Regions from separate parts of the Ruegeria sp. AM4 genome, predicted to be linked through region 2. Evidence: riboswitches for the same ligand, from Rfam matches in the RefSeq annotation. Region 2 holds a riboswitch; each other region holds the start of a gene.
What was found. Region 2 has a riboswitch for cobalamin ahead of ACR0JA_RS11625 (DUF4198 domain-containing protein). Riboswitches for the same ligand answer to the same signal wherever they lie in the genome.
Positions count from the first base shown of each region.

Region 1: linked by a shared signal. The riboswitch ahead of ACR0JA_RS00315 (DUF1636 family protein) and the one ahead of ACR0JA_RS11625 (DUF4198 domain-containing protein) in region 2 are both predicted to bind cobalamin.
Region 3: linked by a shared signal. The riboswitch ahead of ACR0JA_RS14035 (hypothetical protein) and the one ahead of ACR0JA_RS11625 (DUF4198 domain-containing protein) in region 2 are both predicted to bind cobalamin.

Region 1 covers NZ_JBQFXD010000001.1:57,598-67,545, forward strand. The annotation lists gene ACR0JA_RS00280 (cobalt-precorrin-6A reductase) at 1-64, shown strand, start outside; gene cobJ (precorrin-3B C(17)-methyltransferase) at 37-789, opposite strand; gene ACR0JA_RS00290 (precorrin-2 C(20)-methyltransferase) at 786-1,514, opposite strand; gene ACR0JA_RS00295 (precorrin-8X methylmutase) at 1,511-2,140, opposite strand; gene ACR0JA_RS00300 (cobalamin biosynthesis protein CobG) at 2,140-3,261, opposite strand; gene cobN (cobaltochelatase subunit CobN) at 3,258-6,551, opposite strand; gene cobW (cobalamin biosynthesis protein CobW) at 6,555-7,610, opposite strand; gene ACR0JA_RS00315 (DUF1636 family protein) at 7,607-7,987, opposite strand; cobalamin riboswitch at 8,082-8,287, opposite strand; gene ACR0JA_RS00320 (NAD(P)-dependent oxidoreductase) at 8,395-9,390, shown strand; gene ACR0JA_RS00325 (glycosyltransferase family 2 protein) at 9,523-9,948, shown strand, end outside.
Region 2 covers NZ_JBQFXD010000005.1:70,688-80,635, forward strand. The annotation lists gene ACR0JA_RS11595 (CobW family GTP-binding protein) at 1-557, opposite strand, end outside; gene ACR0JA_RS11600 (zinc ABC transporter substrate-binding protein) at 729-1,883, opposite strand; gene ACR0JA_RS11605 (energy-coupling factor ABC transporter ATP-binding protein) at 1,998-2,648, opposite strand; gene cbiQ (cobalt ECF transporter T component CbiQ) at 2,645-3,427, opposite strand; gene ACR0JA_RS11615 (cobalt ABC transporter permease) at 3,427-4,014, opposite strand; gene cbiM (cobalt transporter CbiM) at 4,011-4,622, opposite strand; gene ACR0JA_RS11625 (DUF4198 domain-containing protein) at 4,629-5,414, opposite strand; cobalamin riboswitch at 5,546-5,749, opposite strand; gene ACR0JA_RS11630 (nuclear transport factor 2 family protein) at 5,888-6,646, shown strand; tRNA gene ACR0JA_RS11635 (tRNA-Ser) at 6,754-6,843, opposite strand; gene ACR0JA_RS11640 (FecR family protein) at 7,475-8,314, shown strand; gene ACR0JA_RS11645 (CHASE2 domain-containing protein) at 8,360-9,948, shown strand, end outside.
Region 3 covers NZ_JBQFXD010000006.1:229,054-239,001, reverse strand. The annotation lists gene ACR0JA_RS14080 (hypothetical protein) at 1-192, opposite strand, end outside; gene ACR0JA_RS14075 (DUF1013 domain-containing protein) at 246-1,007, opposite strand; gene ACR0JA_RS14070 (ribonuclease T2 family protein) at 1,138-1,779, shown strand; gene ACR0JA_RS14065 (hypothetical protein) at 1,776-2,264, opposite strand; gene ACR0JA_RS14060 (hypothetical protein) at 2,404-3,126, shown strand; gene recR (recombination mediator RecR) at 3,146-3,739, opposite strand; gene ACR0JA_RS14050 (YbaB/EbfC family nucleoid-associated protein) at 3,801-4,145, opposite strand; gene ACR0JA_RS14045 (DNA polymerase III subunit gamma/tau) at 4,379-6,136, opposite strand; gene ACR0JA_RS14040 (protein-tyrosine phosphatase family protein) at 6,306-6,809, shown strand; gene ACR0JA_RS14035 (hypothetical protein) at 6,812-7,219, opposite strand; cobalamin riboswitch at 7,311-7,532, opposite strand; gene ACR0JA_RS14030 (alpha/beta hydrolase family protein) at 7,697-8,557, shown strand; gene rsgA (ribosome small subunit-dependent GTPase A) at 8,588-9,616, opposite strand; RNA gene ffs (signal recognition particle sRNA small type) at 9,775-9,873, opposite strand; gene ACR0JA_RS14015 (bifunctional 2',3'-cyclic-nucleotide 2'-phosphodiesterase/3'-nucleotidase) at 9,913-9,948, opposite strand, start outside.

The DNA.
Region 1 (9,948 bases), on a different contig from region 2:
ATTTTCGAGCGTATCGCAGGTTCTGGACTGGCTCGATCATTCCGGCGTGAACCTCGGGGTATAGACGATCGGAGTTCCGTCCCGCTCGATGACGCGGGTGCGAGACGAGCCCACAAGAACCACGGTCTGCATGTCCGCCATCTCTGCAGTCGCTTCTGCCAGCGTCGAAATGCGGATTGCCTCATCGGCGCGGGATATGGCGCGGGCGAACAGGATCAGGCGTTCGGGCTCACATTCTTCGCGCAAAATTTCCAGTGTCTTTTCAAAACCCTCTGGACGAGACTTCGAGCGTGGATTGTAAAAGGCCATCGAGAAATCCGCCTGCGCGGCAAGTCGCAGACGTTTTTCAATCAGCGTCCACGGCTTGAGGTTGTCGCTGAGGTTGATGGCGCAGAAATCATGCCCCAAAGGCGCACCCGCCCGTGCCGCCGCCGCCAGCATTGCGGTGATCCCCGGCAGAACATCGATGGGGATGTTGCGCCACGCGACCGGGCCGTTTTCCAACGCTTCGAACACCGCCGCTGCCATCGCGAATACACCGGGGTCGCCGGATGAGACCACAACCACGCGTTTCCCCTCGGCCGCCATTTGCAAGGCGTGCTGCGAGCGGTCGATCTCGACCCGGTTGTCGCTAGCGTGCAATGTAAGGCCGGGACGTTCGGCCACACGCGCGACATAGGGGATATATCCGACCACATCCGTGGCCTCGGTCAGCGCGTCGGTCACCTCGGGAGTTACCAACGCCTCAGCGCCGGGTCCAAGACCCGCGATCTTGACCCAGCCGCTCATGGTCGCCGCCCCTGACCATGCACGATGATGATCGAGAAATAAGGCGTGATCTTCTGGCAGGCTTCAGACAGTTTCGTGACCGTCTGGTTCGGCATTTGCGCGTATTCGACGATCCACGCGCGGTCATACAAACCGGCAGTTTTTAGCGCTCGTTTCACCTTGTTGATATTGCGCCCGATCTTCATCACCACCAGCGCGTCGGTCTGTGCCATGCGCGCGGCCAGCGTATCTTCGGGCAGGGTTCCGACCAACACGGTCAGCACGTCATCGCCCCAGGTAATCGGATCTCCGGTCGCAGTCCATGCGCCTGACATGCCGGTAATTGCAGGAACGACCTCTACATCAGCTTGGTCGCGCAACCTACTGTAAAGATGCATGAATGATCCATAAAAAAACGGATCACCTTCGCACAGGACAACAATCTCTTCACCCTGATCCGACAACGACTTTAGATGCGCAGCGCAGTCTTCGTAGAAGGCCGAGAGCAATTCGTTATAGCGCGGGTCCGACAGAGGGATTTCCGTTGTGACGGGGTATTCCATCGGGAACTCGACCGCGCCCTCGGGGATCATGCCATTGACGATTTTTCGCGCCTGGCCGCTGCGGCCCGGCTTGCGGAAAAAGGCAACGTGGCGCGCGTTGCGCAACAATCGGTCCGCCCGAACGCTCATCAGGTCCGGATCGCCGGGGCCAAGGCCCACGCCGTAGATCTTTCCCGCGCTCATTCGGCGCGGCTCGCGATGGCATTAACAGCCGCAACAGTGATGGCGCTGCCGCCCAAACGGCCCTTGACGATGCAGGACGGAACCGGTTGCGCTGCCCACAGCGCGTCTTTGGATTCAACTGCGCCAACAAAGCCGACCGGGCAGCCAATTATGGCGGCTGGGCGGGGGCAATCGGGGTCTTCCAGCATGTTCAGCAGGTGGAACAAAGCGGTCGGAGCGTTACCGATCGCGACCACAGCGCCGTCCAAATGAGGACGCCAAAGTTCCAACGCTGCGGCGGACCGCGTGTTGGACATTTCAGCGGCCAGAGGGCGCACGCGCTCATCATGCAGCGTGCAGATCACCTCGTTGTCGGCGGGCAGGCGGAACCGGGTCACCCCTTCGCTGACCATGCGCGCGTCGCACAGGAGCGGTGCGCCGCCTTCCAACGCGGTGCGCGCTGCGGGTACGAACCCGTCCGAGAAATGCACAAACTCCTCCAGCCCGACCATCCCGGCGGCATGGATCATGCGAACGGCGACCTGCTCTTCGTCGGTATTGAACCGGGCCAGATCGGCTTCGGACCGAATGGTGGCAAAGCTCTCCTTGTAGATCGCCGCGCCGTCGGTTTCGTATTCATAGGGCATCAGGTCAGGTCCATGGTCAGTAGTGTTTCGGGGCTCAGCCCGCGTTGGATGGGCTCATCCCCCGCGCGGCCCTGTTTGACAAGATCAAATCGTCCGTTGTTGCCCACCAATGTGATATCGGCGGTCCCCATTCGGGCGCAGCCCTTGGCGCAGCCCGAGACATGGAGAAGGCCGGAAACACGCGGTGCCATTGCACGGGCTAGGTCACGGGTTTCCACTTGCGCCTGCGGACAGAACGGCGCGCCGGGGCAGGCGTCGGTGGTCATCAGCGGATCGCTGCCCGATGTGACAAAGTCTGGTGCGGGTATCGCCGCCCCGCCTTCCAGCAGGAACAGTCGCCAAGGTGTCACCCGCAGGGCCGACGCGCCGCTGTTTTTGATCAGGTCAAAAAGCGCGCGCGCGGGCAAAGAGCCAAAGGCCGCACCAAAGAACGTTCCCAACTCGCACGCACCCGGGCGAAGCGCTGCACCGTTTGGACCCGGTGCAGAACCCTGCCAATCCGCCGGCAAGCCCGCGACCACGCGGGACATGCGGCGTGTCTCGGGCGTGTGCGTCTCGGCAAACCAATGGGCCAGCGCAATTGTTTGGTTGATGGCTGCGGCCTCGGACACGCAGCGTCCGGTCGCGGCCCCATCGGCGCGCAGGATCAGGCCATCGGGACCCATTTCCAGTCGAATATCCGCCGAGTCGGAGGTCAACAGGCGCTTGGGCCCGGTGTCGATTGCAAAGCCGAATTTGGCGGGAAGGCTCGGCAGTTCAGCCAGCCGGTCGATCAATTCCTGCGCCAGCCGCGACGTCAGATCCCCCGTCTGATAAAGCGGTGTGACCAGAATATTGCGGCGCATTTCGATGCCCGGTTCCGCATCCAACAGGTTCAGGGCGGCAAGCTCCGCAAGAAGCGCCTGATGATCACCCTCGTGAACGCCCCGGAGTTGCAGGTTGGCGCGGTTCGTCAGATCGATCGTGTCATTGCCAAAACGATCGGCCAAGTCGCACAGACCCAATATCTGTTCCGCATCCAGCCGTGCCAGCCGGGGGCGGACCCGCACCACCAGCCCGTCGCCCGACATCATCGGACGATGAGCGCCGGGGCACCAGCCTTGGACGACAGGGGCGCTCATCCCAACCCCTCCAGATCCGCGCGGATCGAATTGCGGCGGGTCTCCCACAACCCAGCCTCCAGCAGCGCGCGGAACCGATCCTGCATGGCCTGGTGCGCCTGCGGATTGGCTGTTTCCAGGAAGGAGTCAACCTCTTCATCACCCAGCGTGGCGTCGTGGTAGAGATCAAACAGGTGTGGTGCAACAGTGCCCGACAGATGCGCAAAGGATGCCATATGGTCCAGCGTTGCCGCGATTTCGGCAGCGCCACGGAACCCGTGACGCTGCATGCCCGAAATCCACGCAGGATTGGCGGCGCGGGCATGAACCACGCGGCTGATTTCTTCGGGCAGGGTGCGCGCGCGCGGGGTGTCCGGGTTGGTATTGTCCAGATGATACAGCTGCGCCGTACCTCCGGTGACCTTCTTTGCGGCGGCAAAACCGGCCTCGTGCGTGGCATAATCATTGGCCAGCAGCAGATCGGTTTCGGTCAGATCCTGAAGATGCACGAAACTGTCCGCGTTGGCGACGCGCTGCGTGATGCCATCGACGTCCTGCGTGATGTGCTCGCCTTCCAGCGCAAATGAACTTGCGTCCAGCCAAGCCTCGCCTGCCTGCGCGCGCGCCTCGTCGGTATAGGTCTCGGACAGGTGGGTCATGTTCAGACCATAGCTGCCAGGTGCTGGGCCAAAGACCCGCGCGGCAGGCCCTCGTCCTGCAAAGGGGTTCCAATCCGGTGCTTCGTCACGTCCACAGAGCGCGCGCACCGCTTGTCCGAACAGGGCCGAAAGCGTCGGGAACACGTCACGAAACAGGCCGGAGACGCGCAAAGTCACGTCCAGACGTGGGCGGCTAAGGTCGGTGATCGGCAGCACCTCGATGCCCGACACCCGCTCGGACCCTTTGTCCCAGACCGGTCTCACACCCAGCAAGTGCAGCGCCATGGCGAATTCTTCGCCCGCCGTCCGCATTGTGGCCGACCCCCAAAGATCGACGATCAGTCCCTTGGGATAGTCGCCTTCCTCTTGCAAATGCCGTCGCACCAATTCCTCGGCCAGTTTCACGCCCTGAGCATAGGCTGCACGGGTCGGGACCGAGCGCGGGTCAGTGGTGTAGAGGTTCCGACCTGTCGGCAGCACGTCCGAACGGCCGCGATAGGGGGAGCCGGAGGGTCCAGCCTCGATCCGTTTTCCGGTCAGTGCGCCCATCAGGCCCTCGCGTTCTGCATGGGCCGAGGGCGCGGGGTCGAAATTGCCCGTGACCTCAGGAACCCGGCCATAGATGTGCAGGCCGTCGCCAAACTGGCTTTCCTTGATGTCACAGACAAAGCGGTCGATGCGAGTGATTGCCTCGGCGGTGCAGGTGGCCTGATCGAGCCCAAGATCACGTTCCAGACCAATGGCCTGCGCCTCGTCCCTAATATCTGCTTGCAAACGGTCGCGGCGTTTGGGGTCCAGGCCATCGGCGTTCGAAAACTCATCCAGCAGCGATTCCAGCCGTACCATGCGGTCGGGTGTGCCGCTTTCCTTCAATGCCGGAGGGATATGGCCCAGCGTGACAGCTCCGATCCGGCGTTTGGCCTGCGCGGCCTCGCCGGGGTCGTTGACGATGAAGGGGTAGATCACCGGCAGATCGCGGATCAGCGCCTCGGGCCAGCACTCGGCGGACAGAGCGACCGATTTGCCGGGCAGCCATTCCAGCGTACCATGCGCGCCGATGTGGATCAGCGCATCCGCGCGCAGGCTTTCGCGCAGCCACAGGTAGAAGGCCACATAGCTGTGGCGCGGTGTGCGGGACAGGTCGTGATAGTCGTCATCACGCAGCTCGGGCGTGCCACGTTCGGGCTGCAGCGCGATCAGCGCCTTGCCGCGGCGCAGGGCGGTAAAATGGAAGGCGTCATCGGAGAAAGAAGGATCGTTCGAAGGCTCACCCCAAACGGTCTGCAAGTCTGCGCGCAATTGCTTGGGTAGGTTGGCCAATGCTTCAAGATAGTCGTGTAGAGACCATGAAATCCGCGCGTCCAAAAGCGTTTCAGCAATCGGTTCGGCAGGCGCGGTTTCATAGCCTTCGCATTGAAGATCGGCCAGCATTGCCTCGGCCGACGCCAACGCATCCAGACCCACCGCGTGGGCCATCTGCCAATCCTTGCCGGGATAGGTGGACAGCACCAGAGCGGGCACCTGATCCGCCTTGGGCTTGTTTTGCAAATTCAGCCAGCCGGTCACGCGATCAATGATCGCCTCGATCCGCTCGGGTTCGGCGCGGTGGGCAAAGCGGGAATATTCCAGATGCGGATCGCGTTTGCCCGGTTCTTTGAACGATGCAATGCCTGCCGAAATGCGACCGTCGACCTCCGGCAGCACCACATGCATGGCGAGGTCGGCAGGCGACAGGCCACGTTCCGCCTCGGCCCATGCCTTGCGGCGCGACGTGGCCAGCGCGACCTGAAACACTGGCACATTGGCAGCGTCCAGAGGCGAGGTGCCCGACGCGCCCTTTCCCGAGAACGAGGTCGCATTGATGATTGCCGACGGGTTCATCGCAACCACCTGTTCACGCAGCCAGTCTGCGGCTGCTGGCGCTTTGAGGGATGGTGCGAACAAGCCAATCGCTTCGAGCCCGCGCGCGCGTAAGCTGCGGATCAGGGCCGCGACCGGGGCGGTATCGGCGGAGGTCAAATAGGCCCGATAGAAGGTCACAAGGATGCGCCTTGCGTCGCCCGAGAACGCCTTGTCCGCCGGGATGACACCGCGATCCGGGCACCATGCGCCGCAGTCGGGTATGGTTTTCGCACCCATCACCGGCCCGGCGTACAACCCCGCAGCCAAGGCCATCTGCGCCAGGGCGGCCTGTGCCGCGACTTCTCCTCCGGTGTCGCACAGATGCGCCAGACGTCGCAGGGTAGAGACGGGCAGCGTGGAATAGTCGTCCAGCCGTGTATCCTCACGCCCATCGGCGGGCAGAACGGCCAGAGCAATGCCTTTTGCCTGCGCCAAGGCCAGAACCTGCTGCAAGCCATAGGCCCAATAGGGCACGCCCCCGATCAGACGGATCAGAATGCCTTTGGCCCCCTCCAAGGTCTGTTCGACATAGGTATCGACAGATAGCGGGTGTTTCAGCGCCGTCAGGTTGGCCAGCCGCAGCGTCGGCATCCGTCCCTCGGGACCACCTCCGCGATGCCAGCCCGCCGCGAAAGCGCCGAGGTCACTGTCGGAGAAGGACAGCACCACCAAATCCGCTGGGCTCTGGCCCAGATCGGTTGGGGTCTCGGTTTCCTCGAGCCCGTGGCTTTCGCGGAAGACGACGTGCATGGCTTACTCGGCGGCCTCTGGAACACCCACGAGGATACCGCGGATTTCGGCTTCCTTGATGTCGTCATGCTCTGCAATGACAACCAGACGCGAGCGGCGGTCTTCGCCCGGCTCCCACAGGCGGTCATATTGGTGACGAACGCGGGCACCAACGGCCTGCACCAGCAGGCGCATCGGTTTGCCCTGAACGGCGGCATAGCCTTTGACGCGCAATATGTTCAGTTCCTTGGCCAGACGTTCGATATTGGCAACCAGAGCCGCCGGATCAGACTGTTCGGGCAGTTCGACGATGATGCTTTCGAAGTCGTCATGCTCGTGATCGTGGTGACCGTCGTGATGGCTGGGGCGTGCCGCCATATCATCCTCTGCGGCCGCTTCCAAACCCAGAACAACGCGGACATCCACGGCACCTTCAGCCACTTCGACCACGGGCAACGGACGGGGCGCTTCGGCTGCGATGATCGCTTTGGCTTTGGTGACGCCTTCCGGGCCGGCCAGATCGGGCTTTGTCAGCAGGATAATGTCGGCGCAGGAAATCTGATCCTCGAACACCTCGGACAGAGGCGTTTCATGGTCGATCGAGTCGTCAGCCAGACGCTGAGCATCCACCGCCGCCACATTCGGGGCAAAGCGTCCGGCGGCGACCGCCTCGGCGTCAGCCAAAGCGATCACGCCATCAACGGTGATTTTCGAGCGGATATCCGGCCAATCGAAGGCTTTCAGCAGCGGCTTGGGCAGGGCCAGCCCCGAAGTTTCGATCAGGATGTGATCGGGGCGCGGCTCGAGCGCCATCAGCGCCTCGATCGTGGGGATGAAATCATCGGCAACGGTGCAGCAGATGCAGCCATTGGCCAGTTCCATGATGTTTTCCGCCGGGCAATCCGGGATGGCGCAGGATTTCAGGATGTCGCCATCCACGCCCACATCGCCAAATTCGTTGACGACCACAGCCAGACGCTTGCCCTGCGGATTCTGCAACAGATGCTTGACCAGCGTGGTTTTTCCCGCGCCAAGAAAGCCGGTGATCACAGTCACGGGGAGTTTTTCGAGATTGCTCATTTCAGGGCTCCATTAGGGGGAATGCGGGCCGCACAGTTTTTGCGGAAATGTTCGGGGCGTTCGCGCCATTTGACCAGACCGTCTTCGGTCGCAAGGTATTTGGTCGCGCCGTCAACGATCACATCAACATGATCGGTTTCGTTCAGATGTTCATAGACAAAGGTCCAGCGATCCGGGCCACCACGCAGCACGATCGAACACCCCTCGTCACAATTCGACAGGCACTCGACAGCTTTCAGGGTGATGCCCTCGGGCAGGCCAGCCTGTTCTAGCGCTTGATGCAGCAATGTACCGGGGCGCTGTGCGTCATCTTCAACGGGCAGCCCGCGACGGCAGGTGGTGCAAACCAACAGTTCGACCGGAGCGGTCTCGGTCATGTCTCTCATCCCCCCAAATCCTCTTCGTGGGGGACGGGGTTTCATGCGGGCCACGTATTGCGACATGGACCCGACACCGGAACACCCCGTCCGGTTTCAACTTCGGGTGTTGGCAGGTCTCCCGGCTTGCGGATGTCAGAGGGTCACTCTGGCAGGTGTCCCGCCTTCCCGGCCATAAGGCCAGTGGCATTGGGCACCTTCTCCGGTCACGGTCGCGGGGGCGGCTGCGTTTGACGGAAGAACCGCTGACGCATTCCCTTTTCATCTGCTGCTGCAGACACCAACGGATCGGACATGCGGCACCAGCGGGCGCGTTGTCAAGCGTGTCGCGCTCACGGATTGCACAGGGTGATGAAAAACGACCTGCCAGCGTCGTTCGGCGGCATGATTTGCGTTGGTACATCGTGCTGCCATGGTCGAGAAATTCGAATGCGGAGTATCGGACTATGAAAGTAGGGTTCATTGGCCTTGGAAATGTTGGCGGAAAGCTTTCGGGCTCGCTGCTGCGCAACGGGATCGATCTGACGGTTCATGATCTGAACGCGGATCTGGTCGCCGAGTTTGTGGCCAAAGGGGCCAAAGCGGCCGAAAGCCCAGCGCAACTGATGCGTGACTGCGACGCGGTCATTACCTGCCTGCCTTCGCCCGCTGCCTCGGATGCGGTGATGCAGGAGATGCTGCCCGAGGTCGGACCGGGCAAAATCTGGATGGAGATGTCCACCACAGATGAGGCCGAGGTCAAGCGTCTGGGCGCAATGGTGATCGAACAGGGCGGTGCTGCGGTGGATTGCCCGGTTTCGGGGGGCTGTCATCGGGCCGCGACGGGCAATATCTCGATCTTTGCAGGCTGTGATCGCGAGACATTCGAACGCATCCTGCCGTTTCTGACCACGATGGGGCGGCGCATCCTGCATACGGGCGAGCTGGGCTCGGCCTCGGTACTGAAAGTGATGACAAATTATCTTGCTACCGCCAATCTGATCACCTGCGCCGAAGCTTTGGTCACCGCCAAGGCCGCCGGAATGGACCTGAACACGACCTACGAAGCGATCAAGATCTCGTCGGGCACCTCGTTCGTTCACGAAACCGAAAGCCAGGTTATCCTCAATGGCTCGCGCGATATCTCATTCACGATGGATCTTGTGAAAAAGGATATCGGCCTGTTTCAAGAGGTTGCCGACCGGGCCGGAGTTCCCCTTGAAATCAACCCCTTGATGATCAAGATCTTTGAAGACGGCATCGCCCGGTTTGGTGACCGCGAGCTTTCGCCGAATATCATCAAGCGACTGGAAGAGGCGACTGGCCTGGACATTCGCGCACCCGGATTTCCGGCCGAGATGGCCGATGATGAACCCGAAGAGCCAGGCTATGAGGTCGTTCCGGCGAACCGGCAGGCTGTCTGAGGGCGGCGCGCTTTCGTTGTCGGTGGTCCAACCCAGGCGCCTTTGGGCTGCCTTCCGGGTTGGACAAAAACTTAAGGCTATTTTAAACACATAACCAATAGTCCGTAAGTGGCACAGGCAAGCGAGCGTAATATGACGGATGAGACCTTTCTCATCGTGACAACGATGAAGAACGAAGGACCTTTCATGATCGATTGGGTGGCCTATAACCGCTCAATCGGATTTGATGACATTCTGATCTATACCAACGATTGCTCGGACGGGACCGCGGCCATCGCTGACCGCCTGCAAGAATTGGGCTGGGCCCATCACGAACGCAACCCTGTCAGCCCCAAGGAAAAGCCACAGACGGTCGCGTTTTCCAAAGCCCGACGCCACCCTAGCTATCTGGCCTCGGACTGGATACTCAGCCTGGATGTCGACGAATACATCAACATTCGCGTCCCCGGCGGTGATATCCGCAGTTTCGTCCGCGCCAGTGGTGATGCCGACGCGATCTCGATGTGTTGGCGCATGTTCGGGCAGGGGGGGCAGCGTGAGTTCGTAGACCGCCCCGTG
Region 2 (9,948 bases):
ATGGTCTGCGTCGCGGCGCGCGGAACAAGGTCTGTCTTGCTCAGCAAGATCAGATCGGCCATCGCGACCTGCGATACCGCTTCAAACTGGGCATCCAAAGTGGCAGGTCCGTTCACGGCATCAACAACCGTGACGATACCATCCATGCGTGTGTTGCGGGCCAGGTACGGATCCACCAGCAGCGTCTGTAGGATCGGCCCGGGATCGGCCAATCCGGTGGTTTCGATCACCACGCGGTCAAACGTCAGCAGCCCTTCGTCGCGGCGTGCAAGCAATTTGACGAAGGTGTCCGACAGGTCGCCCCGGATCGAGCAGCACAGGCAGCCCGAAGACATCAGCATGACGTCACCATCCACTGACTCGATCAGATCATGGTCCAGCCCGGCCTCGCCAAACTCGTTCACGATGACGGTGACCGGCCCCGACGAGGGATCGGAAAGCACCTGATTGAGCAGCGTTGTCTTCCCAGCGCCCAGGAACCCGGTGAGCAGCGTCACAGGGATGCGCGGGTCCTCCGACGGGTCAAGCCGGGAATTCGAGGCATGAGACATGAACATTGCAAGTCTTATAATGTAATAACATTACATAAGTAAGGTAAATTGACTGGGCTGTCCAGATCGGTTCAGGCGGGGTCAGAATTGATCAGCGCAACAAATGCCCGACCGAGTGCCCGCGACGATACACACCGGTCGCTTCGCGTTGGGCGGCCGGTGTGTCCAATGTTTGGTCTACAGGCATTCTGCCAGCGTATTCGCCATGTTGCGGATCAATTGCGGATAGAGGTCCGCCCCCGGTTCAAGCTCGGCGCCCAGGGGATCGATCACTCCCGTGGTCGCCTCGGTGCCTTCGAGAACAGTTGCCACAAGGCCTGGATTGAACTGAGGCTCAGCCAGAACACAGTTTATGCCTTCCTCGCGAATGCGTCCCTGGATCTCGGCAATCCGCGCGGGGCTGGGGGCTGTCGCATCACTTAGGGAAATCGCTCCGGCTGCCGGAAAGTCGAAGTCGTTCTCAAAATACTGGTATGCATCGTGGAACACGATGAAGTTCCCTCCGCGCACCGGATCCAGTGTCGCCGTGATCTCTCCGGACAGAGATTCCAATTCTTCGCGCGCTGCCGCAGCGTTTGCAAAGTAGGCGCCTGCATTGTCGGGATCCGCTGCAGAAAGCTGAGAGGCGATCACATTCAACCAAGTGCCTGCATTCGCCGGTGAAAGCCAAGCATGCGGATCATGGTCGCCATGGTTATGGTCATCGTGCCCGGCGTGGTCATCATGATCATCGTGGTCATCATGTCCGTGATCGTCGTGATCTGCATGCTTTTCATCATCATGATCCGCGTGGTCTTCGTCGCCATGTTCATCGTGATCGTGGTCGTCGTGGTCCGCATGATCTTCATCACCGTGGTCATCATGATCCGCGTGATCGTCATCCCCATGGTCGTCGTGATCATGATCATCATGATCGGTATGGTCCTCATCACCATGATCGTCGTGGTCATCGTCCCCGTGGTCGTGGGCTTCGAACAACGCACTTTCCCGGAAGTCGAGCAATGTGGTTCCATCAGCTTCAAGCAGCGCTGTGACCGATGCGTTTTTTCCCAGCGTATCAATTGCTCCTTCAAGCCATGGCGTCAGGTCTTCTCCGACCCAAAACACGACATCGGCATTTTGCAACGCATCCGCATTTGAGGGACGCATGGTGTATCCATGCGGTGACGCCCCGGGCTGCACGATGAGATGCGGTTCGCCAACATCACCCATCACCCGAGCGACCAGAGAATGAACCGGAGCAATGTCCACCGCAACGTTTGGTGCATCCGCCAATGCGGTGCCACCCAGTAACGCGGCAGAGACTGAAAGGGATACAAGCTTCTTGGACATGAGAACCACCTTGTGATCTTATAACGTTACAGTTGCCTTACCTGATAAGGTTTTCCATGACAAGCGACCGCGATTGACATCGGCATCTTACGGGGGGTGTTACCGGCGGCGCAGTTACATCGAAATAAGCTTGCCATCCTGCAAGTCCAACCTGTCCGGGGCCAGCGCCCGGCGGAACGCAGGCGCATGGCTGACCAGCAGGATCGCCTGCGGCAGGGATTGCAGGATTTCAAGTAGCCGCGCCTCGTTCTTGGTGTCCAAGGCGTTGGTCGGCTCATCCAACAACAGCGCTTGGGGGTTCATCGCAAGAACCGTTGCCAGCGTGATCAGGCGCTTTTCCCCACCCGACAGCTTGTGCGTTGTCCGGTTCCTGAGATGCGTCAAATCCAGATCGCGTAGAACCTGATCCACGATGGCGATCGCCTCGTCCTTTGTCTTGCCCAGGTTCAGCGGCCCAAAGGCGATGTCTTCGGCCACGGTGGGGCAAAACAATTGATCGTCGGGATCCTGAAACACAAGGCCGACGTGGCGGCGCACCTCGTGGAAATCCGCCTCTACGCGGCGGGGGGTGCCAAACACGGAAACGGTGCCCGAAGACGGGCGCTGTAGCCCGAGCGCAATGCGCAACAGCGTGGATTTGCCGGACCCGTTCGGACCGGTGAGCGACAGGCGCTGCCCGGCGTCTAGCGTCAGGCAGGCCCCATTCAGAACGGGGTCCTGTCCGGGATAGGCAAAGCAGATGCTGTCCAGCGCGATGAGCGTCATGCGAAATCCACAATGATCAATGCAAGACACAGCGCGCCGAGCCCGAGGCCGAAGGCAATGTCCCGACGAGTCAGCGAATAGTCTTGAAGCAGCAGCATCTGACCCGAAAAACCCCGACACTTCATCGCGCCAAGGATGCGTTCGGACCGCTCGATGGCCCGTACAAGCATCATACCCACCAGATAGCCAAAGCTGCGATAAGTGTGCCAGTTCGTACCGGGCCGAAAACCACGCACTTTCATCGCGGCCCGCAGACGTTGGTATTCTTCGTGCAGCACATCGATATAGCGGATCGTGAACATCAGCAGATGCACCAGCGTCTCGGGGCAGCGCAAACGATGCAGCGCATGGCCCAACGCGACCGGTTCCATCGTGCCGACCAGCACCATCAGCGCCAGGATCACCGCATTTGCGGTAAGGGCAATTTCGACGGCCTGCCAAACGCCCTGCCAACTGGCGGTAAAGCCCCAAAGCGAAAAGATCGGATCGCCGGGCACGGAAAACGGCAACAGCACCAGCATGAATATGATGAACCCGTCCATCATCGCCATACGCTTCAACGTCGAGCGCCATGGCAGGCGGGATACCGCAAGCAGCGACAGCGCGATCATCAACGCTGAGGTCAGCGCCACCAGCGAAGACAACGCGACGACAACAATCGCAAACACACAGGCCATGACGATGCGCATGCGAGGATCGAGAGGGGCAATCATTCCCTGCCGTTCCGGGCCGACAGCCCCGGCCAATGCCTTGTCCTGTGACCCCAGTACGTGTGCCATCAGGAAGACCGCTTTCGCCGGGCGGCTATATAGAAGCCAACCCCGAACAGGCCGAAGATGTACCCGATCCCGCCAAGTATGGATTGCAAATCGTTGTGTTCGCGATAGGCGGCGATCTCACGCCGCAGCGGGTGGATTTCGTCTCGCACGGCCTCTGCGATGAGCCGCCGTTCTTCGTCGGTCAGCGATGCCACCGACCCGCTGCCAGCCGTGGTTTCGGCAGAAACCGCTTTACTCTCGGAGAGGCCTTCCTTGCCGACTGCAACGCCCATGATCCCGGCCACGTCCTGCGCCGACATGACAACTTCGGCCACATGGCCCGCGCCAAGATCGGCAAAGAACGTGTGCGCTATGGCTGTAGTCGGCGTGAACAGGAAAAACCCATCCGCACCGGTCACCGTGCGGCCCAGTTCCGACCCATCCGGACCAGTCACGATCACCTCGGTATCGGTTGCCATGTCACCGTTGGAAAAGCCAATCTCTCCTTCGATGGCGTCACCCGAGGCAAAAACCCCGGCGATCACCTTATGTGCGAAAGCGGGCAAAGGCGCACAACAGATGGCAAAGATCAGAGCAAACCGTATCATGCGATTGTCCTTGTGGCGAATAGCTCGGGTTTGACCTTGCGCGCCAGCAGGACGGCAAATCCGGTCAGCACCGCCTCGATTACCATCACCGGGATATGGGCAAAGAACACGAGTTTCGCCGCAGGCAGGAATGCATCCCCCGACAACGCCAGCGATATGCCAACCATGATCGTCGTGGCGGCAATGGCAAACGCGCCGCCAACTCCACCCCAAATTGCACCGGCCACAGGTGTGCCGCGCCCGATCAGTGGCCGGAACAACATTCCGGCCAATACCGCCGGCAAGGCGATGTTGAGCGTGTTGATACCCAATACGGTCAACCCGCCAAAGCCAAAGAACACCGCCTGCAGCAACAGGCCCACGAACAGGGCCGGAAATGCGGCCCAGCCGAGCAAAAGCCCGGCCAGACCGTTGAGGATCAGATGCACTGACGACGGCCCGATCGGCACGTGAATCAGTGAAGCCACGAAAAAGCTGGCCGAAAGCACCCCGGCTGTGGGGATACGGTCCAGATCAAGCGACCGCAGCCCGATGGCGATCCCACCTGCGGCGGCGACCGCACCGCCGATCACGACCGGGTTGGACAGGGCACCGTCGACGATGTGCATCCGGGGTTACTCCAGATCCCAGGCGCGGATCCAGATCACCGCATCCTGGCTCAGTTCCTTGCCCTCATGCTCGGTCGCGGGGCCCGAACCAAGTGCTGCAAATCCCCAGTATCCGGCTTTTGGAACCCCGAAGGAGAAATAGCCATTGGCGTCCGAAATCGCGACAACGGCACCGCCGGGCATTGGCGATACGGTCGGATCCGAGGGTGCGGCGCTGTCCATTTTCGGCTCTGCTGCCATGTACTCGATCTCGATCTCGGCCCCGGCGACCGGTTGACCGTCGGCCAGTACCTGACCGGTAAAGGTCGAGCCCGCGACGATGTTGTAGGGCTTGTTCAGCGGGATGATCTCGGTCGGCAGACCTGCGGGATTCATCCAATCGGTCGGCAGCTCATTGCGATTCAGGAACGCTTTGGTGATCTGCTGGATATAGATGTCCTCGGATTCCTCATAATAAGGCTGAGGCACCGTGACCATGACATAGTCGCCCGACCGCTTGACCGGCACCGACCCTTTGAAGGCCGCACCTTCGTTTTCAGGGCTGGTGAAGCGCACAGGCTCCAGCGTCTCTAGCAGGTCCGTTTTTTCACCATTGTGGATCACATAGAATTCCTGCGGCTTTTCCAGATCCATGACGTGGCCGTTTTCAAACGGGTGCCAGAAGATCAGCTTGACCGGCACATCGCCCGGCGCATCAATCATGGTGTCCGTGGTGTACTCCAGCAGAAAATGTGCTTGCGCGATCGCTGGAATAGTCAGCGCAACCGCAGCCGTGCAGAGCAGCTTTTTCATGGGGTCTTCTTCCTTGTCCCGACGTGCCAACCCCGGCACGCATTCTTGTTTGACACCAGGACGGTCCGAGCCTGCTCCCGTATTCGGGGCAACAGACCCGACGCACACCCCGGCGTCAGTGACACACCCCTTCCGAGGGTGCACATCCGGCAGGTCTCCTGACTTGCGGGTCAAAGCGTTGGGCTGGCCTTCCCGGGAAACCCCAGTGGCATGTCAGCCCTGCTCGCCGCCTACAGTTGCGGGGGCAGTTGCGGCATTGGGTGTTTGTCTGACAAAACCCGCACCGCATTCCCTTTTCTCCGGGCAAACCCGGAACCGGACACGCGACCGCAGATGCCAGACTCGGGTATCGTCCGTCAACCAAAATTCAGTCGGTGAGTGACAGCATGATACCCAGGTTATTTTCGAACACAGGCATAGTTTGGTGCTAATCTGACTCGCGTGCAAAGGCCTCCAGAACGGGATGAAATGACATGGCATCGAAAAAAGACCTGCTCAAAAAGCTGTTGAAAGGCATCGAGACCGGAGATCCCGAAGCCGCAACCGTAGTCAACGAAGCCAGATACATTCAGCACAATCCCCAGACACATGAAGGCAGCGAGGGCTTGGCCAATCTGTTCGCGCGGTTGGCCAAAACGAATCCCCGGGTCACATTCATGAGGGTGTTCGAAGATGGTGACTTTGCTTTTGCGCATAACGAATACGACTTTTCCAGCCTGCGCGCCGCGTTCGAGGTCTTTCGGTTCGAGGATGGCAAGGCGGTCGAACATTGGGACAACATCCAACCCCTCAAAGGCCCAAACCCGTCAGGTCGTGGCATGTTGGACGGCAGCGCGGACACCACGGATTTGGACAAGACCGAGCAGAACCGGGATCTGGTGCGCCGGTTTGCCGAACAGGTGCTGGTTGGTGGTCAGACCGACTTGCTCGCGACATTCGTGCATGCAGACCTGATCCAGCACAGCCCCGAACTGGGCGACGGAGCGGACGCCTTTCGCGCCGCATTGGACGCGGTCCAGGACGGTACGCACCTGATCCAGCACCACAAATTGCATCGTGTGTTGGCTGAGGGCAATTTTGTCCTGTGCATGTGCGAAGGCAGCAAGGCTGGGGTTCATACCGGTTTCTATCACCTGTTCCGCGTTCACGATGATCTGATCGCCGAGCATTGGGACACAGTCGAAACCATCGCTCCGCGCAGCGAATGGAAAAACGACAACGGAAAATTCTGAACGCGGACAACGGATTGGGTCCCGAACCGCAAAACGCGATGGTAACAAATAAACTCCCGGCAGAGTGGGTCGGATTACGTTCGGGAATATTGTGTGAAAGTGATGGGTGGCGGAGACGAAGGGATTCGAACCCTCGAGACCCTTCCGGGCCTACTCCCTTAGCAGGGGAGCGCCTTCGACCACTCGGCCACGTCTCCGCCGACGGGTATATCCTTGCAAGCAGCGGGAATACAAGACGAAATTTCCATGTGGTGCTGTATCTCGGTAAATCTGCAGAACTTGTTGATATTACGGTGAAACACCGAGAATTGCATTTGCGCGCGGCGGTGCATCCCGGGTGAACGCCGACCATCTCGAACAGAAAACCGCGTCGGCTGGTGGACTTGTGATGAGGGCTTGTGCTGAATCAGCGATTACGTGTGCGGATTGAGCCGTCGGTTTCAACCAATTGTTCATCAAAACACCGTTGATGCTGGCGAGCCTCGGAACGATTTCGACAGGTCAGCCGTGAATCCATGACCCCATAAGGCCTCGGGTGCCGACCCGAAAGGGCCCAATACTTGCCAAACATATCTGTTTCAGTGCATATTTGTTCAGATTTTAGAACATAAATGACCAAATAAAGTAAGCATTCTGAGGTGCAAAATCGGGCGTGGGGCGTTTGTCGCCCCAACGGGAACCTTTGGGGGAAGGGACTTGGTTTTGGCCTGGGTAAAAGTTTTTGTATTCGCATTATTCATTGTGACGCTACCGGCGTCGGTATCAGCCGCAATCGGGAAAGTGCTAAGCGTCAAGCCTGGCGCCGAAGTGGTTCGTGCGGGAAAGACCATGACCCTGCGCAAGGGAATGGATGTGGCATCGGGCGACATGATTACCACGAACCGGTCGGGTGTGGTGCAGTTGATCTTTGTTGACCAGACCAAGATTGCCGTCGGTCCAAACGCCAAGATGGTGCTGGATGTGTCGATGCTGCGCGGAAATCGCAAGGCCAAAAGCTTTGCGGTACAGGCTTTGGGTGGAAGCTTTCGATTTATTTCCGGCAACAGCAAAAAGCGGGCCTATTCCATCAAAACGCCAACAGCCACGATGGCGGTGCGGGGAACAACATTCGATATCTGGGTGCCGTCCGGCAGCCAGAGTGCGATGCTGGTTCTCGAAGGCGAGGTGCAAATGTGCAGCCTGCGAGGCGGGTGCCGTCGCGGGGATTCGCAATGCAGCATGTTTGCCACCGGCCCGTCCGGGGGGGTCGGCCAGCCGGTCAACGCTGCGCAATATGACAAGGCTGTGTCCAGCGGGTTTCCTTTCCTGCAAGCACAGCAGCGGTTGCTGCCGCCGTTGCGGGTGAATATTGGTGGATGCTCGGGGACCGAGGCGCTGGCCCCACGGGTGCGTGCGGAAACGCAAGAACCACGTCAGCGCGAAGAAGCAGAGCAACCCGAAGCGGCCCGATCATCCGCTGGCACAAGATCGGCAAGCCGTTCGGCTCCGACACGATCCGACCCACCTACCACGCGTGCCGAGGCGCGGGCTGGCTCGACGACGAGTGCCAGTTCCACGGCCGGTAGCGTCAGCGTGTCGGTGAACCTCTCAGATGACGGACCGGGTGGGTCAGGTACGTCCGCCAGTGCGACGGCCGGAGGAATTACAGCCGAGGCCGAAACGAGATAGCCGCGATGAAACCTGTCTCGTCCCCTTTGCCCACAGGAGTTTGGCGTGGCGGGTAACGCCAAAGGTTCGTTGGCGCGGCGGCTGGGTTTTCGCTTGGTCGGGCTGGGTTTGATCCTGTTTGGCTGCTTCATTCGCGTTCTGGACCCCTATCCGGTTCAGATGTCGCGCTTCATTTACTTCGATGTCTTGCAAAGGGTCTCGCCACGCGCCTATGACCCGGATCTGCCTGTGCGGGTCGTCGATATCGACGAACGATCCCTGGCCGCTTGGGGTCAATGGCCCTGGCCGCGGACGCAACTGGCGCAGATGGTCGAGCGTCTGGGCCATTATGGTGCAGCGTCCATTGCCTTTGACATGCTGTTTGCCGAACCCGACCGCTATAGCGTGTCGCGGCTGTTGCGGGACCCTGCGCTGGCGGATGTCCTGCGGGCGGACCGGGCTGCTCGGCTACTGGACAACGATGTGATGTTCGGTGCGGAAGTGGCCAATTGGCCTGTTGTTATGGGCGTCGCAGCCCGATCAACCGACAGCGGCACCGTCGTCGCGCCCAAGGCCGGGCTGGTTGAAATCGGTGAACAACCTGCCGCCGGTCTTGTGAGTGTTCCGCACTGGACCCCTCTTGCGCCGCCCTTGGGCGACGACGCGCTGGGGATCGGAGGCGTCAATGTTTCGCCCCTGGATGGGCTGGGGGTGGTCCGACGCGTGCCGGTGCTGTGGTCCGGTCCCGGCGGCGTCATGCCTGGCCTGGGTGTCGAAGCGCTGCGCGTTGCCATGGGTGAGCCTGTCTATTTTGCCGAAGGGTCGCAGGATGAGGTTGGCATCATGCTGGCGGTCGGCATCGGGGACTTCCTGCTGCCGACCACGGAAAACGGCGAGATCTGGGTGCGCTACAGGCGCGATCATCCGGGCCTTTATCTTTCGGCAGATGATATCATGCAGCGCGATGACGACCCCGATCTGAGGGCCCAGATCGAGGGGCGGATCATTTTGGTCGGGACCTCGGCGGCGGGTCTGTTCGATATGCGCGAGACGACGCTGGGCGAATCCGTCCCTGGTGTGTCGATTCACGCGCAGATCATCGAGCAAATCATTCTGGGGGACACGCTCAGCCGGTCCGACGTCACCGCGGCGCTGGAGTTGCTGGCCTTTGTCATTCTGGGCATGGTGGTGACGTTCGTGATGTCCAGATACGGCGCGGTGGCATCCTTTGTCGCCGGTGGGGTGGCCGCTGCGGCTGTGATCGTGATCAGTTGGCTGGCGTTTCAAAACCACTCGGTTCTGTTTGACGCGACTTTTCCGCTGGCGGGCGGGATGGCCAATTTCGGGCTGTTGGCGGGCTACCTCTTTATTTCGACCGAACGCGAAAAACGGGTCATTCGCCGCACATTCTCGCACTATGTCGCGCCCGAGATACTGGACGAGATGGAGGCCAGTGGTCATCAGCTGAAACTTGGCGGCAACTCGCAGGAGATCACGGTGATGTTCTCGGATATCCGCGACTTCACACCTTTGTCCGAATCCGTTTCAGCCACCGAATTGGTCACTTTGCTGAACGCTCTGTTCTCGGAAATTGGGGATCAAATCCTGATCGAGCGTGGAACCATCGACAAATTCATCGGGGATGCGGTCATGGC
Region 3 (9,948 bases), on a different contig from region 2:
CGTCGCCGACAGCACCGCAACGGTCATGAAGGCGTCATGCTCGTGCTCGCCATCGTCCCCCAGCAGAAACAGGCTGGCGACGATGACAACCATCACAAGCGCGCCCGCAATCGCCAGACCTTTGGTTCTCAGAAACACATAGATCGAAACAGCGCGGTGCGGTCCGAAAATTGCGGATAATAATTTCAGCATGGGTCTTTCCCAAACAAATAACCCCGGCAGAGCCCGCCGGGGTCAGATCAGGATCAGGGGCGCAGATCGTCTTCTTCTTCGTCCTCACCGCCACCTTTGGGCAGGTTGAAGAAGCTGTCGGCGTCCACGATTGGTTCGTCGTCTTCCTTGTCCTCTCCGTCATCGGACAGCGAGAATGTCTCGAGCCCTTCGATGGCGGTCGGGATTTTGGGCGCGCTGTCCATTTCCAGCGACTGTTCGGTCGAGACCAGCTTGCGACGTTCGTCATCGCTCATCACGCCACCTTCGGCCGCTTTCTTGGCAGCGGCCTTCTGCACGATGGCATCCAGTTCCGACTGTTTGCAGAGGCCCAGAGCAACCGGATCAATCGGCTGCATGTTGGAAATGTTCCAATGCGTGCGCTCGCGGATCGACTGGATGGTCGGCTTGGTTGTGCCGACCAGCTTGGCGATCTGACCGTCGCTGAGTTCGGGGTGGAACTTGACCAGCCACAGGATCGAATTCGGACGGTCCTGACGCTTGGACAGCGGCGTGTACCGCGGGCCACGGCGCTTTTCCTCGCCGCTTGCGGCAGGGTTGAACTTGAGCTTCAGCTTGTGCAGCGGATTGTTCTGGGCCGCGTCGATCTCTTCCTGCGTCAGCTGGTTGTTGGCGATCGGGTCGAACCCTTTGACGCCTGCAGCAACGTCGCCATCAGCAATACCCTGCACCTCAAGCTCGTGCATGCCTACGAAATCCGCGATCTGCTTGAAGCTGATCGTGGTATTGTCCACCAGCCATACGGCTGTTGCCTTGGCCATAAGTGGTTTTGCCATCAGCCCGTCTCCTTTGAATACATCTGTCCCGTCGCCGGAATTCGGCGGCCCCGTGGTCTTGGGGCAGGTTTCCGTTGTCGGGGAACTTGGGGCCTATATAGTCGCGTCAGATAAAGAAGGGAAGAGGCGAATGCGCCAAGGTCTGTTAGGGCTGATCGTATGGGTTCTGAGCGCCGTGGCTGCGCCGGCCGATGGCGAAAAGGCGGGCGAGTTTGACTATTACGTCCTGTCGCTCAGCTGGTCCCCCAACTGGTGCGCCCGCGAGGGCGATGCGCGCGGATCAGACCAATGCGATGCGCGCCATGATCACGGCTGGATCTTGCACGGGCTCTGGCCGCAATACCATCGGGGCTGGCCCGCCTATTGCCGGACTTCGGAAAGGCCACCCTCGCGCCGAATGACGCGGGAAATGGAAGACATTCAGGGCAGTTCTGGGCTGGCGTGGCATCAGTGGAAAAAACACGGCACATGCTCAGGCCTTTCTGCGCCTGATTATTTCACCCTTTCGCGGCGGGCTTATGATCTGGTCGAGCGTCCGCCGGTCTTCCGCAAGCTGGATACATCGGTCAAACTGCCCGCGTCGGTCGTCGAAGAGGCGTTCCTGAAATCTAACCCCACGCTCGACCGCGACATGATCACGATCACCTGCAAACAGGGTTACATCGAAGAGGTCCGCCTGTGTCTGTCCCGCGATCTTGAACCGGTTCCCTGTGGCCGCGACGTGATCAAGGACTGCATGGCTACGGACGCTTTGTTCGATCCGATTCGTTAAAGCTTCTTGTTCTGGCAATCCCGCGCATAGTCCAGCGCCTTGGCCGTACCTTTCAGATCAATCGCCATGACGGTTTGACCTTCGGGGTTGTAGACGGTCATGGTCTTGTTCTGCGCAATCGCGTTGACGAAGTTGCGGTCGGTAAAGAATACCGTTGCCCCCGGAACGCGGTCCTGCTTGAACCCGATGGCGGTGGCGTCAAAGCTTTTGCCGTCAAGCTCGAACCGGATCGGGTAGCTCTGCCCCGGCTCAATATTGCCCCAGGCCTTGTTGTAAACGGTGAAATACCCACGATTGTCCAGCGCGTCGTAACCCAGCCGCACAACCGAGAGATCCTGATACACGGTCTGGATCAGGCACCCGTTCCCGAGTGCAGGGTCCATCATGATGTTCCAGCCCTCGACAAAACCCTTGTCGACCAGTTCTTGCGAGTGCGCGGCGGTTGCAGTGAAGGCGGCGAAGGTGAGGGCGAGAAGGCGGGTCATGATCTCTCGTCAAAAAAGGTTTGGTTTTTCAAAACTTTAAATGACGAACAAAGAAGATCAAAGAGGTTATTGCGGTCGATAAGCGATGTTTCCCTTTGACTTTGATGCGTCGGGTGTGCGTTGGTGGAATAGAGCTTAAATGAATATTTTCAGAGGCTTAAACCACTTGATTCTGAGTTCTGCTGTCTTTCGAATCCTTATTTTCAATACTATTGGTACGCTTTACTTTTCTGTCGTAACAATCGTTCAGGCAAAAAATGTGCCCCCCGAAGAACCCAGGGATTTCCGATTTGATCCCTACGCCTATTGCGCGACCCACGGATGCCGAAAAGGCCCATCAATCTTCGATCCGCCAATTCAGAATCAAGAGTGGCAACCCTTTGAAAGCACAGATCCAGTAGTTTGGGGCGCGGACGCGTGCCTCCGGTATTTCCTGACCAAAGATGAGAGCGTGTGGAATGGCGGCACGACAGAAGACAAAGTCGGCGACAAACATGGGATCTATGTAGTCTTAGGCGACTTATTGGCGCGGATTCACATCTTTGATTGGCCACCCATAGATGCCGCCAAACCCTATGCGAATTTTGGGGTTTTTCGGTGCGAAAATACGCGATGGCCTGAACACAAGCTGGACGCTGAGCGCAGCACAGAACTAAAAAAGTGGGCAGAGTTCAGACTGTCCAGTGCGAATGGTTGGGGCGGAAGTATCGAAAGCTTCGCCGGGTACTTGAAAGGATCATTTAGGAATGATGCCCTCGGTCTAACGGTTCATTTCGAGAACTACAGTGGCGCGCGCGTCCGGTTTGAAGCGGACTATTGGGGGCCACCGGTGCTGATTGACGAAACCGATGGGCTTTATTGACGTGCTAAAGCCCGCATACTCAAAGTTCCTTGCGCGCCCTGAGCGCTGCCGTAATAGTCCCGTCATCCAGATAATCCAACTCTCCCCCGATCGGCACGCCTTGCGCCAATGAGGTCAGACGGACCTGACCCTCCAGCTGATCGGCTATGTAATGCGCGGTGGTCTGGCCATCGACGGTGGCGTTGAGCGCGAGGATGATCTCGGTGATCCCTTCGGCCACAACCCGATCTTTCAATCGGGGAATGCGCAGGTCGTCCGGGCCTATGCCGTCCAGCGCCGAAAGCGTGCCGCCCAACACGTGATAGCGGCCTTTGAACACGCCTGCGCGCTCCATGGCCCAGAGGTCGGCGACGTCTTCGACCACGCACAGCTCGCCTGTCGCGCGGTCCTCGCTTTCGCAGATGTCGCAGATGTCGGTGGTACCCACATTGCCGCAGTTCAGGCACTCACGGGCGGTGACGGCGACCTGCTGCATGGCGTCCGACAGCGGCGTCAGCAGCAGGGCGCGTTTGCGGATCAGGTGCAGGACCGCGCGGCGGGCCGAGCGGGGGCCGAGGCCCGGCAGCTTGGCCATCAGGTCGATCAGGTTGTCGATGTCGCTGTTCGAGCTCACGGCCTGTCCTGTCTGGCGCCGGAGGGAGCCTCCGGCGGGAGTATTTTCAAAAAGATGAAGATCAGAACGGCAGCTTGATGTCTGCTGGCAGGCCCATGCTTTCGGTCAGCTTGGCCATCTCGGCCTGAGAGCGTTCGGCGGCTTTGGTCTGCGCGTCCTTGATCGCGGCGAGGATCAGATCTTCGACCACTTCTTTGTCGTCGCCATTGAAGATCGACGGATCGATGTCGAGACCTTTCAATTCGCCTTTGGCGGTGGCCGTCGCCTTGACCAGCCCGGCGCCGGATTCGCCGACGACCATGATGGTGTTCAGCTCTTCCTGCATGTCGGTCATCTTGGTCTGCAAATCCTGGGCGGATTTCATCATCTTGGCCATGTCGCCCAGACCGCCGAGTCCTTTGAGCATCGGTATTCTCCTGTAAATCTGTTTGCAGCCTAAATACGGATGGCATTCGTCGGGCACAAGGGGAGAGGCTGCTCCCGCCTGTCGCCAAGGTCTTTGGTGGGTCTTTCCTCTCGTTGGACCCGGCCCGCGCAGGCTGTGTCTGCGCGGGCCGGGCCCAAAGCTGCTCAGGGGTATCGGCGCAAGCCGATGGCCCGTGGCAGGTGCGGGAGGGCTTCAGGTGTCAGAGCGGAGACTTAATCCTCCTCGAACGGGTCCCATTCGTCTTCGACTTCGGGCAGAGCTTCGGTTTCGACCTGTGCCGCGCGTTGTTCGGGGGTTTCGATCTTGGTGATCCGCGCCTTTGGAAACTGGGCCAAAACGGCCTGTACCAAAGGGTGTTCTTCGGCTTCAGTGCGCAGGGCAAGCTCGGCCGCGTCGCGGAGTTCCGCGATGGTCGGGTCCTGGCCTTCCGAGACAATCGACACGGCCCAGCGGTTCCCGGTCCAGCGTTGCAGGGCCGATCCGAGACGGGGGGCCAGGTCGGTCGGTGCTTGCTCGGCCGGGGTGAACTCGATCCGGCCGGGTTGGTACGAGACCAGACGGACGCCGTTCTCGACCTCGACCAGCAGTTTGACGTCCCGGTTCGACCGGATCAGTTCGACCACGTGCTCGAAGGTCGGATAGCGCGCCAGAGCGGTCTGTACGTCCTGCGCCAAAGCGGCTGAAGGCGCGCCTGCGGCTCCGCGTGGTGCGGCTGTCAGAGTCGGTTGGGCGGTTGCCTGTGGCGCAATATTACCCTGCGAGGCGGCCGGTAGACCGCGACCCGGCCCACCATTTGGCGGTGGCGGGGTATCCTGCAATCTTTTTACCAGTTCTTCGGGGCTGGGCAGGTCCGCCACATGGGTCAGGCGGATCACGGCCATCTCGGCTGCCATCATGGCGTTGGGCGCGGCGGAAACCTCTTCCAGAGCTTTGAGCAGCATTTGCCACATGCGGGTCAGCACCCGCATTGGCAGGGCCTCGGCCATCTGTTGCCCACGCGCACGCTCGTCGGGCGACACCGTTGGATCCTCGGCGGCATCCGGGGTGATCTTGACGACCGAGACCCAGTGGGTGATTTCGGCCAGATCGCGTAGAACCGCCAGCGGATCGGCGCCTTCGGCATATTGCGCGCTCAGTTCGGTCAGCGCGCCCGCCGCATCGCCGCGCAGGATCATGTCCATCAGGTCCAGCACCCGACCCCTGTCGGCCAGCCCCAACATGGCGCGGACCTGATTGGCACTGGTTTCGCCAGCGCCATGCGATATCGCCTGATCCAGCAGCGAGGTCGCGTCGCGGGCCGAGCCCTCGGCGGCGCGGGTTATCAGCGCAAGCGCGTCTTCGGCGATCTGGGCACCTTCTGCCGAGGCGATCTTGCTGAGCAGGCCGATCATGTCCTCGGGCTCGATCCGGCGCAGGTCGAACCGCTGGCAGCGCGAAAGGACCGTGACCGGTACCTTGCGAATTTCAGTCGTGGCAAAGATGAACTTCACATGCGCAGGGGGTTCTTCCAGCGTCTTGAGCAGCGCGTTGAAGGCGCTGGTCGAGAGCATGTGAACCTCATCGATGATGTAGATCTTGTAGCGCGCGCTGGCAGCGCGGTAGCGGACGCTGTCGATGATTTCGCGAATGTCGTTCACTCCGGTGCGGCTGGCGGCGTCCATCTCGATCACGTCGACATGACGGCCTTCCATGATCGCAGTGCAATGTTCGCACTGGCCACAGGGCTCGGTCGTTGGGCCGCCATTGCCGTCCGGTCCGATGCAGTTCATGCCCTTGGCGATGATCCGCGCAGTTGTGGTCTTACCGGTTCCCCGGATGCCGGTCATGATGAAGGCCTGCGCGATCCGGTCCGCCTCGAACGCGTTCTTCAGGGTGCGCACCATGGCGTTCTGACCCACCAGATCGGCAAAGGTTTCCGGGCGATATTTGCGGGCGAGAACCTGATAGGCGGGGCTGGGTGTGTCGGTCATGTCTGCTCGGTTGGATTCGTTCAAACCGCAGCGTAGAGGCCCCCGCCGCCCGCGTCCACAGCGGGTCGCCAGGATTTTTGTTTTGGAAACGCGACCGGCGCAGGTAAAATCTCCGATTCATAGGCCAGGGGTAAGACTTTCTGATCTACGTTTCGGGGGGAACGCAAAGATGTCTCAGATGGTGATCCATGCATTGCAGGTGGGCGGCGGCTCGCTTGCGCTAAGTTCAATGCCAGGGCGGGGAGGGGACTATCTCGGCGATCTGGAGATGGTCGCCGGATGGCAGCCGGGTCTGGTGATTTCCATGACCACCGAGGTCGAGATGATCAAGGATGGCGCGCGCGACTTTGGGCGCGACGTGCAAAGCCGCGCCAGCCGCTGGGCGCATCTGCCGATCGAGGATTTTGGCGCGCCATCGGCGGAAATCCGCGAACGCTGGAAACGGGTCAGCGCCTCGGCCCGTCAGGCATTGGCAGGCGGGGGTCGTGTACTCGTTCATTGCCGCGGTGGCTGCGGGCGGTCAGGCATGATCGTGCTGCGCCTAATGGTGGAATGCGGCGAGAACCCGGATACCGCCCTGACGCGCCTGCGCGCCTTGCGGCCCTGCGCGGTCGAGACGGATGACCAGTTGCATTGGGCCATCGCGCCAGCTGTTGCGCTTGCTGCCTCATAACCTCAGATTCTGACCTGCGATTCTGTCGTTGCCTGAGCCTTTGGTGCGGTTGCCAGAGCCTGTAGCATCGCGCAAGGCGGATTTGGAATCGCGCCCGACGGCAATGTCGTGAATTCGGTGCCAAACATCAGGTCAGCATAGTCATCCAAACGGTCGATATCGGCTGCTTCGCCGGTTCCGCAAAAGATGCGGACTTCGTCTGCTTGCGCACGAAACCGTGCTGTGCACCCGTCGGGGCAATGGCCCAGTTCGATGCTGCCGTCTATTTCCAGATCTCGCGCAGTTGCCTGCCCCGCGGTCGAGATCGACTGCACCAGCGCACGTGCCACACGCGCCAGCGCCGGGCAGGTCTTGCCGGTGCGTTGACAGACGGTTGCCGTAAATTGGTGCGTTTCGGTCTTCCAGATCATGATGTGCCCTCCGCACATGTGGGCTGAGGGGTATCGATCAGGAGAAACCGCAACCGGCGGTCTGACCCTGCCCGGACACCCCGCCCGAGTTTCGGTTTCAGTTTTGATGGCAGGTCTCCTGACTTGCGGGTCGTCGCTTTGCCGCCCTTCCCAGCCTTGCGGCCAGTGGTATCTCGGCATTGCTTTCCGCTTACAGTTGCGGGGGCAGTCGCGGATTTGGCGTGTTCCGGACAATCCGGAGTGGGCCGCACCGTGTTCCCTTTTCATCCCGGCCTCGGTTGAGGACGCGGAAACCATCGCCCAATCGCTAGCGGGCCAGCCCGGTGCGAGTCAAGCGGATTGAAAGATGCCCGAGGAAAATTGCGCAGGCGGACGTTTGGTCAACTTGGCAAAGTGTTGACTCGGCGTATCAGACCATGTGGACTGCAAAGTGAACTACTTAGTTCAGAAACAATGCAAGGAGCTTCGGAGGCGGCGATGCTGGACACCCGGACTGCAGTTCTGACGGAAGATTTTCATTTCGCATCCGGCCCGGCGAAACTGTCGGCGCGGTTGTACAGCCCTGCGTCAGAACCCGAGACGGTCGTTGTCCTGAACAGCGCCACGGGGGTACCCAGAGACTATTATCGCCATTTCGCGCGCTGGCTGGCGGCAGAACAGGGCATGGCGTGCCTGACCTATGACTATCGCGATTTCGGGCTCTCGTCGCAGGGGGCGCTGGCGGATTCGAAGACGACAATGGCCGACTGGGCCCTGGTTGACATGCCTGCCGCGCGCGCCGAGATGCGGCGGCGCTTTCCCGACGCGCAACACTGGACAATCGGGCATTCGGTGGGGGCCATGCTGGGGCCGGTTCAACCGGACGCGGACCGGATCGATCGCATGATTTGTGTCTGTTCCGGGCTGGTGACCCTGTCGGATCACCCTTGGCCTTATCGCTCGCTGGCGTGGTTGTTCTGGCACGCCCACGCGCCATTGGCGACTCGCGGGCTGGGCTATTTGCCGGGCAAGCTGACCGGGTTCGGAACGGACTTACCGGCTCCGGTCTATTGGCAATGGCGGAGCTGGTGTACCGCGCCAAAGAACTATGTACCGGAGATCGGGCATAGGCTGCCCGTAGCCAACTGGCCCGATGCCGGTCGGCAGGTTGACCTGTTCACTTTCGACGATGACCAGATGGTGCCGCCTCAGGCGGTCTGGCGGCTTGCGGACCTCTACGGTCCCGAGGCGCGTCGGCATCTGTTGTCGGCAAAGGATTTTGGCCTGTCCGAGATCGGTCATATCGGGGTTTTTACGCGCAAGAACGCAGCGCTCTGGCCAAATTTGATTGCCAGATAAGTAGGGGCACCTTGATGGTGCCCCCGGGTGTCAGACACCCTTGCGGGACTTCTTGTCCTGCATAACCGATCGCACCATCTTGCCAAACGCCTTGTCGCGGGCGCGGGATTGGGCAAGGGTTTCTGAGTTGCGCTGATCCTCGCGTCGCAGTTTGCGCCACCGGTCCAACCGGTCTTCGTCGAGCGCGCTTGCAGCGATCGCCTCCTGCACAGCGCAACCGGGTTCCGAGACGTGCTGGCAGTCCGAGAACCGGCAATTCTGCGCCAGTTCCGTGATATCCGAAAACACCTCGTCAACGCCGTCTTGCGCATCCAGCAAACGCAGCGCGCGCATACCTGGGGTGTCGATCAGCCAGCCGCCGTTGCGCAGCCTTCGCAGGGCCCGCGCGGTTGTGGTGTGCCGCCCGCGTGCGTCATCCTCGCGGATGGAAGCGGTGGCGTCGCTGTGTCCGGTCATGCCATTTGCCAGTGTCGTTTTGCCGACGCCGGATGACCCGACCAGCGCCCCAGTCTGCCCGGCAGGACACCAGGACAGCACTTGCGCGATGTCCATGGGGTCCCGCGCGTCGACTGTCAGAACCGTCAGGAACGGCCCCAGAGTTTCGGCGCGCCGGGCATAGTCTGCGGGCTCGTCGCAGGTGTCTGCCTTGGTCAGAACGATCACCGGGTAACATCCGGCCTGGTGGGCCAGTGCCAGATAGCGCTCTAGTCTGGGCAGGTTGAAATCGGCGTTGCAAGAGCTGACAATATACAGCACGTCGACATTGGCAGCGATCAGCTGCGCCTCGACCCCGGTTCCGGCGGCGCGGCGCTGCAGGCTGCTGCGGCGGTCCAGCAGGTGCTGAACGCGTTGCTGGTCGTCGACCAGAACCCAGTCACCGACGGCAAAGTCACCTGTTGACCGATTGGGTGTCAGCAGAGGCGCTTCGCCCTCCGGCGACACGCCTGTCAGACGGTCCCGGTGAACGCCGGTGATGCGATAGGGTGCGCAAGTGGGATCGACCGCGTGTTGCGCGGCAAAGTGAGAGGACCATCCAAGATCCGAAAGTGAAAAATCCATTGATCTGCCTGTTCTCAGGTACAGCAATCCTGACGAATGGCGCATGCACATCCGTCGGAAACGTGTTCAGGCCGCGATCGGTGATCGAAAAGTCAGAACCGAGCGGCCCGAAGGGTCTTTGCTACAATCATAAAAGCCCTCCTGTGGCTGAAAGGTTCAAGTGAGAGGTTGGACATCGACCCAAGCGGGGCTCGTTGTGGCTGCTTCCTTCCGGACCTGACCAGGTTGGCGAGGCGCTCGCCCGCGCCAACCTCTCGACTGCCGATATAGGTGCCTGGCGGTAAAATGGCAACCCGTCACAGCGTCAGTTGAATGCGCAAAAATCCGTCCGA